Regions from separate parts of the Paenibacillus sp. OAS669 genome, predicted to be linked through region 2. Evidence: riboswitches for the same ligand, from Rfam matches in the RefSeq annotation. Region 2 holds a riboswitch; each other region holds the start of a gene.
What was found. A riboswitch is a leader RNA that binds a small molecule or an ion and turns the genes downstream of it on or off. The one in region 2 is predicted to bind cyclic di-GMP.
Positions count from the first base shown of each region.

Region 1: another riboswitch for cyclic di-GMP. It lies ahead of GGC63_RS17570 (transglutaminase-like domain-containing protein); the one in region 2 lies ahead of GGC63_RS21505 (chemotaxis protein CheX).
Region 3: another riboswitch for cyclic di-GMP. It lies ahead of GGC63_RS15805 (cadherin-like beta sandwich domain-containing protein); the one in region 2 lies ahead of GGC63_RS21505 (chemotaxis protein CheX).
Region 4: another riboswitch for cyclic di-GMP. It lies ahead of GGC63_RS02665 (hypothetical protein); the one in region 2 lies ahead of GGC63_RS21505 (chemotaxis protein CheX).

Region 1 is NZ_JADBDR010000007.1:256,550-259,662, forward strand. Features, by position in the region: gene GGC63_RS17565 (collagen binding domain-containing protein) at 1-56, opposite strand, end outside; gene GGC63_RS17570 (transglutaminase-like domain-containing protein) at 289-1,092, opposite strand; cyclic di-GMP riboswitch class I at 1,103-1,193, opposite strand; gene GGC63_RS17575 (class D sortase) at 1,266-1,952, opposite strand; gene GGC63_RS17580 (YkvA family protein) at 2,164-2,556, opposite strand; gene GGC63_RS17585 (hypothetical protein) at 2,764-3,113, shown strand, end outside.
Region 2 is NZ_JADBDR010000010.1:85,685-88,797, reverse strand. Features, by position in the region: gene GGC63_RS21510 (sensor histidine kinase) at 193-1,302, opposite strand; gene GGC63_RS21505 (chemotaxis protein CheX) at 1,428-1,877, opposite strand; cyclic di-GMP riboswitch class I at 1,977-2,061, opposite strand; gene GGC63_RS21500 (carbohydrate ABC transporter permease) at 2,228-3,085, opposite strand; gene GGC63_RS21495 (carbohydrate ABC transporter permease) at 3,105-3,113, opposite strand, start outside.
Region 3 is NZ_JADBDR010000006.1:299,197-302,309, forward strand. Features, by position in the region: gene GGC63_RS15805 (cadherin-like beta sandwich domain-containing protein) at 1-1,536, opposite strand, end outside; cyclic di-GMP riboswitch class I at 1,742-1,835, opposite strand; gene GGC63_RS15810 (helix-turn-helix transcriptional regulator) at 2,212-3,066, shown strand.
Region 4 is NZ_JADBDR010000001.1:685,819-688,931, forward strand. Features, by position in the region: gene GGC63_RS02655 (adenylosuccinate synthase) at 1-225, opposite strand, end outside; gene GGC63_RS02660 (LysR family transcriptional regulator) at 335-1,234, shown strand; gene GGC63_RS02665 (hypothetical protein) at 1,482-1,781, opposite strand; cyclic di-GMP riboswitch class I at 1,882-1,972, opposite strand; gene GGC63_RS02670 (MDR family MFS transporter) at 2,053-3,113, opposite strand, start outside.

The DNA of each region.
Region 1 (3,113 bases), on a different contig from region 2:
CTCTGGATAACAAACAATAGAGCGATCAGCAGCGCACTGGTTTTTTTCCTCCACATATGTTTTTCCCTTCCCTCGTCTTACTATGAATGAAACCCTTCTTATCACCCCTTTCACGTAGTCTAATTTCATAAATCCTTCTACGGTTTCATTACCGAAGTCATTGTAAATCACCGATCTGAATAATTTCTGAACAACAGGCCGCTGTTCGATTGCACAAAAAAAAGAACCCGCATCAAATGCAGATTCTTCAGGCTGCGATTTCCCGCCGGCTAGGCGAATGGAAGTTACTTAATAGATCTCAGTAACAACATAATCGGCACTGTTTTTTATCATAGTTGTCTCTTGCCCGCTTTGTACACGGGACGCGTCATAGGTGGTGTCGATAATGACCCATTCTTGAAGATCCTTGAGATATACTTGATTCCACGCATGATACACCTCGGGGGCATGGACCTCGTATCCCATTACCAATCGGGTCGGGATTCCCAAGCTTCTGGCCATTGCCGTGAAGGTAGCAGCATAATCAAAGCATATTCCGCCGGATTCCTCGTATACCTTATCCAAGTCAGGGATATAGCCTGTGTCTACAGTTTGTGCTTTACTCTCACTATATTTGTAGTTTTGCGTCAAAAAGGCATAAATCGCTTTTACTTTATCTTCATCGGTTGCAGCATTCGCGGCTAGTTTCTTTGCCTCCACTACAGCTTTGGTCGTCTCGTTCCAGCTCGCTATAGATATGGACTGCAAAAACACGGCCTGCTCATTCACCGTCTTCACGTCGACATTTTCCTGCAAAATCACTTGATATTTGTTGTCGGAAATCTGTTTCGCAACCAGTACATGGTAGCTGCCGTCACCCAATTGCAGAGGGTAGGATGCCCCGTCCACCAGGTTATAATCCATTTGGACCTCGCCCTTGGTTACACGCACAAGTGCCTTATGCTCTAGATCCGCATAATGGACCTTAATAATCCCGTTGCTCAGAGAACTCTTATCCAGAACAGGTTGTCCGGCAGCGGCATGGGTAACTTTAGGCGCCGTAGTCAGAAATAGCGCAGCGATCAGCAACAATGCTCCTAATGTACGAAACATAGACTCTCCTTTCGGTAACTGGCTGCCATCCTGGTAGTTTGACCAGGGAAGGCCCTATAGCTTTGCGTCTCCAGCTTTCGCTGAATTTGCCTTTATCGGTGGAAAGCACCGAAAACTTATTTGGTTATCTATGAGTATAGCATACCATTTGTTTCCTCTCTAGTTCTAAATGCTCACTCTTCTATCAATTTTCCTTTAACTATGATGCGATGTGTCGGATTTTCCATAGGATGGCAGGTAATTAGCGTAATTTGCCGATCTTTGCCGTTTCCTTTCAGCACCCATACTTCCTCGGGAAGTACGTATTGCTTGCTTTCTACCTTATAGCGATACTGCTTGCTCCCCGTATCTACCTCTATGAGGTCGCCCTCGGTCACTTCATCCAAGCGGTTAAAATTTTTGCCATACGTAAGATTCCTATGTCCCGCAATGGCATAATTGCCGATTTCTCCCGGCTTGCCTGTATTCGCCATACTGGCAACCGACAGCTTCAGATTCGCCGCCGTTGCGTTCTTGATAATAGGAAGCTTCAAGTCGATCTTATCGATCTTGAGGACACCCTCCACATTCTTCTGCCCGATAGATAGAGGGACTGGGGTCGGTTCCGCCTTCAATGGCGCGGGCTGGACCTCTACCACATCCGCACTCAATGGAACGGGCGCAGGCAAAGGAACCGTGACCGGTTCCTGCTCTGGCTCCGGATCTGAACCGGCTTGATCTAGATACTGCAAGCTTTCCTGCCACTGCTCTAAAATCTGCTGCTGCTTATAGCTCTCGTAACGGTCATTCACCGTCGGGTAGGCCATCACAGCAATTCCAACGACAATGCACGCTGCGGAAATGATTTTTTTGATCCTCATGGCTTCTACCTCCGGTGATGGTTGGATCTATCTCATTCATTATAAACATTTTCTATTTGGTAAAAAAGGGAAGCCAATCTGAAACCTATCAGCTTCCGTTTCGGCAGACTATCGGATCCTATCACTCGTATACTAACAAACGCATTGCTGAATACATTCGTTACACATGCAAAAAGAGCACTGTGCGGTGCTCTTTCCTGTTTAGTATCCTCTATTCTACGATGTGAGCGTCGATATCTATAATGTCCTGGTGGTTGACGGCATCGTCTCCGAAAAGATCCTTCAGCTTCTCTTTGGCTTTTTGCTTAACGGAATTGTCTATGTTCATGGCAACGGCACCAATGGCCAGCATCAAAGCGCCTAAATCATCCACATAGCCTACGACAGGCAGCATATCCGGAACGATATCAATCGGCAGGATCAAATAGCCGAGCGCACCATAAATTTGAATCTTCGCTTTTGTCGGCGTAGAAGGACTTTGAAGCGCATAGTATAAGAGCAGCCCGCTGTAAACGACTTTGGATCCGGCATCCTTCGCATGCTTTTTCAGCTTGGACCAGAATCCTTGCTCCGAATAATGCTTTTCGTATTTGGAGTTTTCCATTTCCGATCACATCCTTTTCTCAATCAGCCGGACCCTTATACGAACATAGCGCAGGTTCAGCATCCGCTCCATTTCTACACTCACCGCCCTATTTCCTTCTTTTTCAACAAATTTATCCATCATCCTATCAGGAAGCGTTTACCAATTATTTTCAACCTGTTATTATGAATATAATGTTACCAAAGGATCCGAAGGGATGTTTGCACCATGTTTTCTATCCTTTATGTCTTTTTAGGATTATTCTCTTTTTTCTTCCTGCTGTTTATATTCAAAACCCTCCTATCCCTTATCCAATGGAATGGGCGGTTCAAGCAAAACCTTCTCATCACAGCAATCTTGTTTGCGGCTGCGTTCGTCCTGTCACGATTCATTGAGGATGGCCTTCGAATTCCTATCGTCGACGATTTCCCTATCGTCAAAGGTTTGTTCATCATCGCTCTCGCCATATGGCTTATTAAGACCTATGTGAACAACAAACGGCTTGGGAAGCAGTATCGAATGGGGGCTCACAGCAGCTTTTCATGCCTTCATAAGTACGGCATTCCGCAAATTCCACA
Region 2 (3,113 bases):
GTTATGCCCGGACGAATGACGACAGGGCACATTCGATTTCTTCGATTAAAGTACACCACGAATATGAACGGAGCATGAACAAACCCCTCTCGGCTCCTTATTTAACCGTTGGTAAGTTATTGCAGGTATATGTGCATACAAAAAAACCGCAAGCTTAATCGCTTGCAGTTCCTCTTTTATGGATTCAGTTATTCAGGAAGCCGACTTGGGAAAGGTCAGCATAAATACAGTTTCCTTATCCGTACTGGAGAACGAGATCTCCCCGTCATTTTTATGCATAATTTGCTTGCAAATCGTAAGCCCTAGGCCCGTTCCATTCGTTTTGTTGGTAACAAATGGGACAAATAGCGATTTGGCCAGCTCCGCCGGAATAGGAGGACCGTTATTCGTAATGTGAATATAGGCTTTACGCTGGTCCTCGAAGGCGGATATCTTCATTTTTTTATCGTACTTCGCTTGAGAGAGCGCATCGATACCATTATTAATCAAATTGTTCAGCACCTGTTGGATTCCCAGCCTCTGAACGCGAAGGGTCATATGTTCCGGAATTTTAACGCACAGATTGACATTTTCATTAATTAGTCGAGGGCGCAGCAACGACAGGTTGTATTCCAGCATCTGCTTGACGGAGATCGGCTCCTTCTCTTCTTCCACCATAGGCTTCTTGGAGAAGCTGAGAAATCCGGTCACCTGCATATGCATATTGTTGCATTCATCCTCTATGAACTCCAAATAGGAGTCTATCTTCTCTTTTGGCAGAGAATGGATATTAGAACGAAGCAGTTTAATAAACCCTTTAATAGAAGTTAAAGGGTTGCGAATTTCGTGCGCCATGCTGGCGGCCATTTTCCCGATCAGATTCATCCGGTCGTCGTGAAGCTGGTGAATAGCCGTATCTTTTTCTATCATTGAAGCCAATGTAATCTGCCAATAATGCTTGCATAGGATTCCCTCGAAATCGTCGATTCGAAGACAAATTTGGTGATACAAGGTTGCCGGCAGCGAATCTCCGAGTACATCCAGCAAGGCGCGGCGCCATGAGTGAGAGCATTGAATAATATCAATAATTTGAAGCCCCAATTCCTCGAACCTTCCGCACCAATCGTCAACCAATTGCCGAATCGGATGCTGCTCCGGGGGAATATGAAGATCGGTAATATAATCAAAATAGATGTCGCCCCTGCGCATCATATTGGATACATTATACCCGCGTAAAATCTGCTCCTCCATCAGCTTCTGCCACTGCTCAATAACCTGTGACTTCTTATCCCTTACATGCTTTAACAAAGGCTCTGCATCCATAAAAGAAAACCCGCCTATATATAGGAGTGTGATATTACATAACATATCATAAAGAGATCGGAAGTCCAATGCTCAAAACTATAGGACTTTATATACATTTTGTCTCATAGGAATAGTATACATTATTATGCGGAAATATAAATATGAAATTCTCCGATGGTTTCCAGACTAAGAGGAATACTGAACACTTCGCCCCCCCAATGGTTTGCAGCTCCGTTAATGAGGCTCGGCGGTGTAATATCGACTTCGATCCCCTGCTGAAACAGCAAGGTGCTGGCATTTCCGCTAATCATATTCCCCAGCTCGCCGACCGCGCTCTGGCACATCTCATCAAAATGCGTGAGGGGATAGCCGCCCATCATCCCGGATACCATCCGTAAAGCAACCGTCTCGGGAATACCAAAAATAATATCCTTTTGCAGCTGGCCCAGAATCCCGATTTTGAGCCAAACGTAATCCTCCGTGTATTGGATCGTTCTCATACTAAGCTGCCCGACAATGGGTTTAATTTGGATCAGCGTTTCAATGACATGAAGTGAAGAAGTTAAGAACGGGTTCACGAAGTTTGCTTGCACATGATACAGCCCCTTTACAAAGAAAGTTATAAGAATTAAAAAAAACTGCCCGAAATTGGGCAGTCTTGTTTTTGCAAAACTTAGAACCTATGCGCCGTTTTCGGTAACCCAGCCGCCATAGGAATGCTCCTTTAGGCCTGTGGCTTTGCGTCCCTGCCTTTCGGCAAGTTTGCCATTATCGATTTGTCATGGTGATTATATAGCCAAACTACATCCATTGTAGCATACAAGCTGGCAAAATAGTACTTGTTTTCCTATAGCACCAACCGTATCTCCATGACTTTACTACTATATCCGGCTATTTGTAAAGAGGCCAAATTCATATGAGTACCCGCCAAATGGTGAAGAACCTATTTCAGTCCCGTTAATGCAATGCCGCGGATAATATGCTTTTGAAACAACAGGAATACGGCGATTAGCGGAAGCACCGAGACACTTGCTCCTGTCATAATCATCGCCCAGCTGCTGCTGTCCTTCTGTTCGCTCGAGAAGAAGGAAATGCCCACCGGAATGGTTAATCGTTCGGGCGACTGGGTCACAATAAGCGGCCAAATAAAAGCGTTCCAGCTGGATAAAAAAGTAAGTATTCCTAACGCAGCCAGCGCGGGACGAACAAGAGGCACCGCAATACGCACCATGATGCTCCATTCATTCAAACCGTCGACTCTGGCTGCGTCCAGCAGCTCTTGAGGAACCTGCTCCATAAATTGCTTCATCAGGAAAATGCCGAAAGCCGACATGATCCCGGGAAACAAAATCCCCGTATACGTATCTACCCAATCCAGTTGAACAGAGGCGATATACCAGGGGATGATCAGCATCTCCGTAGGCACCATCATCGTGCTTAAGATGGCGATAAAGATAACCTGCTTGCCGTGAAATGAAAATCGGGCCAGAATATAGCCTGCTACCGTATCAAACAGCGCCACGCTTGCCGTCGTTATGCAGGCCACGACCAGGCTGTTCAGCATCCAGTCGGCGAACGGGGATTGGACGAACAAGGCCGCATAATTATCAAGGGTCATCGTCTCCGGAATCAGCTGCAAGGAGAATACGTCCTTCGGCAGCTTCAAGGAGGTGGCGATCATCCACACAAAAGGAAATACCATTCCCACTGTTCCGATGCTGAGTACGATATGAAGCAGAACTATAGTAGCCCCGAACCGGCGCCTCTTGTTCGTTCCACCGGCGTTTCCTGTAACCTTCACTGCCTTCACCCCCTAGGGCCTAATACTC
Region 3 (3,113 bases), on a different contig from region 2:
TTGCAGCGCGGATTTGTCAACGGCCTTGCTTGGTTTCGTAATTTCAATTCGATACGTATTCTGCTGGCCGTTCGTGTGAGTAACAACGACTTCAATCACATTCAGACCCGGCTGAAGCGGCAAGTTCGCCCAATCCTCCGCATCTACCGATTGGCCGTTGAAGATCACCTTCACTGTACTGTTCTCGTCCGCCGTCTTCGGAGCGATGGCGACGCTATATACGTCTTCCGTTACCGTCGCTTTATAGTTCAAATACGACTTCCCGTCAAATGCTGGAGTTAACGTAAGAGGTTGGCCAGCTGCTGCCGAAGGGTTACCATATACCGCAGCTCCAACACTAGGGTTTAACCCGCTAAGCACCGGATCCCTCTTCACAAGATCTTTGCGGGCCGATTCCAAAGCAGCCAATGCATCGTTGACTTGCTCCTGGGTGGCATTAGGATTGCCGAGCACATTCTGTGCATTCTTCAATGCATCGTCTAACGCTTTCCAGCTCTCCGGCGTAAAGTCAGCTGCTTGCAAGCCCTCTTGATTGATCCTATCGACCGCCGCTTGCAGCTGTGTTTTATCTACCATAACTTTGGTGGCCGTGATGTTGTCAATGACACCGGGATTATATTCGACAATAACTCCCGGGTCTCTATATGTACTGCTGCCGTGTATATTAAGCACGGGTAAGTAACCTATTTTGGTATTATTTTTATCTAGCAAAAGTGTAATATGATCGTAGTTTCCATTAGGTACAATCTCATTCGAGGTTTCAAGACCTGTTTGGAAGCCCGTTGATACATACCTTGTGTATGCACCAACAGAAGTATCCCAATTAGGTTTGTAGGTTTTGGTAGCGCCAATAAAGCTTATAAAGTACCAGCTTCCTGACCAGAAACTCTTAAATTCTTTAAACATACTGGCAATCGCAAGCATTTCTCCAGGATTATCTTTTGCCGGTTCTACAAGATGTCCGTTAATGCCCTCTGCGGTAGTCACAGCATCCTTGAATGTCATGGTACCGTTACTTTCTCTTGCCACATATACAAAATGGCGTCCATTATAGGTACGCACAGAGGTTTTTCCATCGGTCAATGGCGCCCCTGGTGTTACATTGACAATGACATTTTGAGTTTGCCCTGTAGCCGGTGTAAATGTCATGTTTCGAATAGCGGCTTGAATGTCTTCATACTTAGTACTACCCGAGAAATTGAACACTCTATTTGCAGGTGTAGATTTATCAGTAGTAATACCATTAATGGTTATGCCATTAGTCAACTCGGTAATACCGCTAGATAGAGTTCCAAGAGTAATGGAGCCTCCATTTACAGCAACTGTAAAGTACCCGCCCTTTGTATCAACAACGCCTGTACTTCCAAATGCAGCATTAGGCAGCTGATAGGTTGCCCCGGTTACTCCAACAGGATTCCCGAGTTCAAGTGTCGGCGTTGCCGCTGCTTCTGCTTCTAACGGCTGAAAAGGGATCATCGTCAATACCATAACGATTGCCATTAGAAGCGATAACATACTTCGGTTTTTTAATTTCAACTTTTGTTCACTCCTCCATATATAAAATTCATAGTCTCAAATCTGGCGACTCAGCAGAGTTCTCCCCTCTTCTTTAAGCCGCGCTCTTTTATTACTCACCTCCAAACAGGGTACATTCGACATTAGCAACTCCCCCTATCTTAAAAATACAAAAAACCCCAGTCCAAAAGCGGGCATTCGCTAATAGACGGAGGTTCCCGTCGTATTCGGTAGCTGGCTGGCATTGGTCATTTTACAACAAACCCTTAGCCCCTTTAGCTTTGCGTCCCAGCCTTTCGACTGGTTTGCTATTATCGTACGATCTCTTTTCAAATATGTAATGGATAGTAGCTCAGACATAGTATAATTTATGGGTAAAATTACGTTAAGGTACTTTTGTCCCAATATTTTCATTATATTTGACAAATCTGAACAATTTCTGAACAACTCCGGCCAGCCATGTCGCAACATGTCTATCAATCGGAGGATTAGCATCTTGCTTCAGGCTTGATAATAACGTTTACCTGGTACCCGGTTCTAAATCGAGCATTTTAACATCTTCTTTGTCTATCCATTCCATCGGAGGTGGAAATCTGCAGGTTACAGAGATTACAATGTTCTTATATGGTTGTTTATACGGTGATCATGGAGAGAGTAGTGATGTCCCTCTAGGAATGTAAGGAAGGTGGACCCTATATGAAAACGAATCGTTCTTCATCCGCATTGGGCGATTTTATCAAATCGCGCAGGGAACGGCTGCAGCCTTCGGAGGCGGGGATACAGCCGCTGCCCGGACGAAGACGTACCCCGGGGCTTCGAAGAGAAGAAGTCTCTTATCTTGCCAATATGAGCGTGACTTACTATTCCTGGCTGGAGCAAGGCAGAGAGGTTAATCCTTCACCGGAAGTGCTGCTTAGTATCAGCCAAGCGCTGCAGCTTGATGAAGATGAGCAGAAGCATCTGTTCGATCTGGCCAATGTAGACCCGGCAAGCGCCGGTACCCTGCCGAACAGCGGCGGGTCGGATACGGGATTTTTGCAAAAAATTGTCGATCAATTGCATTATCCTTCTTTCATCACGGATGAGGGTACGGATGTTATCGTCTGGAATCGGGCAGCAGAACTGATCATAGCCGATTTCGGCAATATGCCGGAAAACGAACGGTATATGCTGAACATTATGTTTTTTAAGCCGGATTACCGCAACAAACTGGTGAATTGGGAAGGCTTTGCCCGTTACTCCGTAGCAGTTCTGCGGGCAAGCTTCGAACGCTATAAGGACAACCCGTTGTATATGGAAAGGCTAGAACGCTTAAGACGGGAAAGTGAGGAGTTTGTGCATTTCTGGGAACTTTATGAAATCAAGCAAAAGCGAGTAACAACCGCTTTATTCCATCTTCCCGACGGGCATGAGATGGAGTTCGCGATCCATTCCGCGGCGGCAGTTGATAATGACCCAAGCCTGCACTGGTGTTTCTTTGTCCCGGTAACCGGTTCAGGTACGGAGGAAACCTTATTGCGTATACTGGAGCAGGACAGGCAGCTTTCCTAGTGTCTTTCCTATTACATCTGGAATGAATCGGCGGGGGCGGGAATACG
Region 4 (3,113 bases), on a different contig from region 2:
CGCAGCACCCGGCCCTATGACATTGATAACCCGTTCGTGGAAAACGCCGGAAGGAAGCATATGCAGCACAAACTTGCCGAATTCATTGATAATCGTATGCCCCGCGTTGTTGCCTCCCTGAAATCGAACCACCACATCCGCATCGGATGCCAGCAAATCCGTTACCTTCCCTTTCCCTTCATCTCCCCAGTTCGCTCCTACGACTGCCGTTACCGTTCCTTTCAAAGAGTATCCTCTCCTTTTGATTTTGTTAGCCTCACATTGTCATTATATTGGTTATTGTGATATAAAAATAATGAATAATATGAATATCTACTATAAATGGAGATAATGGATGGAGACGAATCTGGAAGGATTAAAAGTATTTTTGGCCGTGGCCAAAGCCAGGAGCTTCTCGAAGGCAGCCGAAGCATTGTTTATCACCCAGCCTGCGGTCAGTCATTCGATCAAGCAGCTGGAGGAGCAGCTGGGAGGCCCTCTGTTCTTTCGAACCTCCAGGGGCGTTAAGCTGACCGTAGAGGGGGAGGTGCTGCTTCGTTATGTGGATCAGGCGTTCCAGCTCCTGGCTGAAGGAGAGCGCAAGCTGATGGAAATGCATCAGATGCTTGGCGGCGTCGTGCATATCGGAGCTAATGATACCATCTGCAAGCATGTGTTGATGCCTTACCTGGAATCGTTCCACAAGAGCTATCCTCAAGTGAAGATGCATGTGACGAACCGTACGACGCAGGAAACCGTCAAGCTGTTAAAGGAAGGGAAGATCGATTTTGGGGTCGTGAATCTGCCCATTACGGATCATCAGCTAACCATTCGAAGCTGGAAGCCGCTGCATGATATCTTCGTTGCCGGAGCAAGCTATGCCGAGCTGATGAAAAGGCCGGTGACAGCCGCCGAGCTTGCCCTGCAGCCGCTTATTATGCTCGAGCGGGACAGCAGCATTCGTCAATATGTGGAACGTTTTTTCAATGGTCAGCAAGTTAGAATCACTCCGGAATTCGAGCTGGGAAGCATGGATCTGCTGATCCAGTTCGCCAAGGCGGGATTAGGCATTTCCTGCGTCACCAAGCAGTTCGTCAGCGATGAGCTGGCTTCGGGCGAGCTGTTCCCGGTGCTGCTGGAGCCCGAAATTCCTCCCCGTCATATCGGTATCGTGACCTTGAAGGATGTCCCGTTATCTTTTGCGGCTACAACGATGCTTGATCTTTGTCTGAAGGACGGACCTGCCGCTCCATAGCCGGATGGAAGCAGCTTCTTATGAACAAAATGGCAGTTGCGTTAGTTAAGACGAACTCTAAACTCCGACAAACATCTTTTTCAGTATGGCTATGTTAATAGTCGAAGAGGATTCCGCAATATAGTTAAATTCGGCCGCTTTTCCATTAGGCGGTTTCCTTTTTATCGAAAATGGAACAGTTGGATTTGACATAGCCATATATAAAAAGAATGCACCGCTGCTTGCAGCAATGCATTCCTTTTGGCGGCTAAGCCAGCCTTCTTGCTTCGAGTCTGCAGCTTAAGTAATCGTACAGGCTCAAAAACAAATCGTTCACGAAATCGCACCGAAACGAGAATTTCACTTCCCCGCGCCAGTAAAAGGTCAGCAGATGGCTGTTTTTACCCATAACCATCTCTACGTCCCAACAGGGATGCTGCAGCTCGAACACTTCCTGGTTAATAAACATCTTGGGTCCTTCATTAGACAAATATACGCCGATCAAATTGCTTCCGAGCTTTGTAAAAAAGCCTTGCTTGGTCATAAACTCCCGTTCTTCACCCGACATGGCGAGACCCCCCTGACTGTAACTTTTGCGTACCCAAACACGACGAAAAGACCCCTCTGAGCCTAGGCAGGAGTCCGCTATCTATGCGTAACACCGTTCCTTCGGCAGCTGGCTGGCAAGAACCTCTGCGAGGATTCGTAGCCCCTGTAGCTTTGCGTCACAAGCTTTCACCTGCTTTGCCTTTTCGAGATCGAATCTGTCAATTCGCGCAACAAAATACGACATCCCTAGCATATAAGATAGGCCCTAAGGAATACATATTCTTTAATACCTAATTTCGCGAATTTTCCACGGACTTTAGACCTAATTTATAAATTTGTTCTCCCCTGCGGTAGAATAAGGTTCCGAACAAGGTAATCACAGCCATTGTGACAAATAGTCCCGATCCGCCCCAATGCGTAAGCAGGACACCCCCCACCATCGGACCTATGAAATGTCCCAAATTATTGAACGATTGCGCACCGAAATAAGTGCCCCTCATACCTTCCGGTGCCAGCCGGTCTACCAGTACGTTTGCCTGCGGATAATTCAGAATTTCTCCCAGCGTGAAGAAGAACATGGATAGCATAAAACTAATCCAGCCCGCCGACAGAGCGAATCCGATATCCCCTACGGCAAACATCACGTTCCCGATTGCAATAGCTGTCATCGGCCCCCACCGTTCGAACAGTCTTGACAACGGAACTTGAAGCAGCACGACGACAACGGCATTCAGGCTCATAAGCAGCGCGAATAGCGAGGCGCCGCCGGCAATATTTTGTTCAATATATTGCGATAAGGTCACGGTCATCTGGGAGTATCCGATCGCTCCCATGATAGCGCCGCCGATATAAAAGCGGAACACCCTGTCTTTTCGTACGATATTCCATGCGGATAATATCGTTACACTGCTGCGTTTCTCCCCCTCGATCCGTTTGATGCCGAACCTGCGCAGCAGCACTCCCAGACCTGCCGCATACAGAAAATAAAATAACCCCGTAACCATAAATGGCAGCCAAGCTTCCATCGTACCGAAGAAAGCGCCGAGCAGCGGTCCCACTGATACGCCGACATTAATGGCAATATAGCGTAAGGAAAATACTTTGAGCCGTTTTTCCTTGACCGTCACGTCCGCCATTAACGCCTGGGATACCGGTTCATATAAGGAACGGCAAAGTCCGTTCAGCATATTGAGCAGCATGAATGCGACCGGAGACTTCACCAAGGCAAAACCAAAAAATACGAGCACCCATCCGTACAGTGCCGCCAGCATGATGGTTTTCCGTCCCAGCCTGTCCGACAGCGCTCCTCCGACGAATCCTCCTACCGTGGAGGCTAACGGCCCTAATCCGA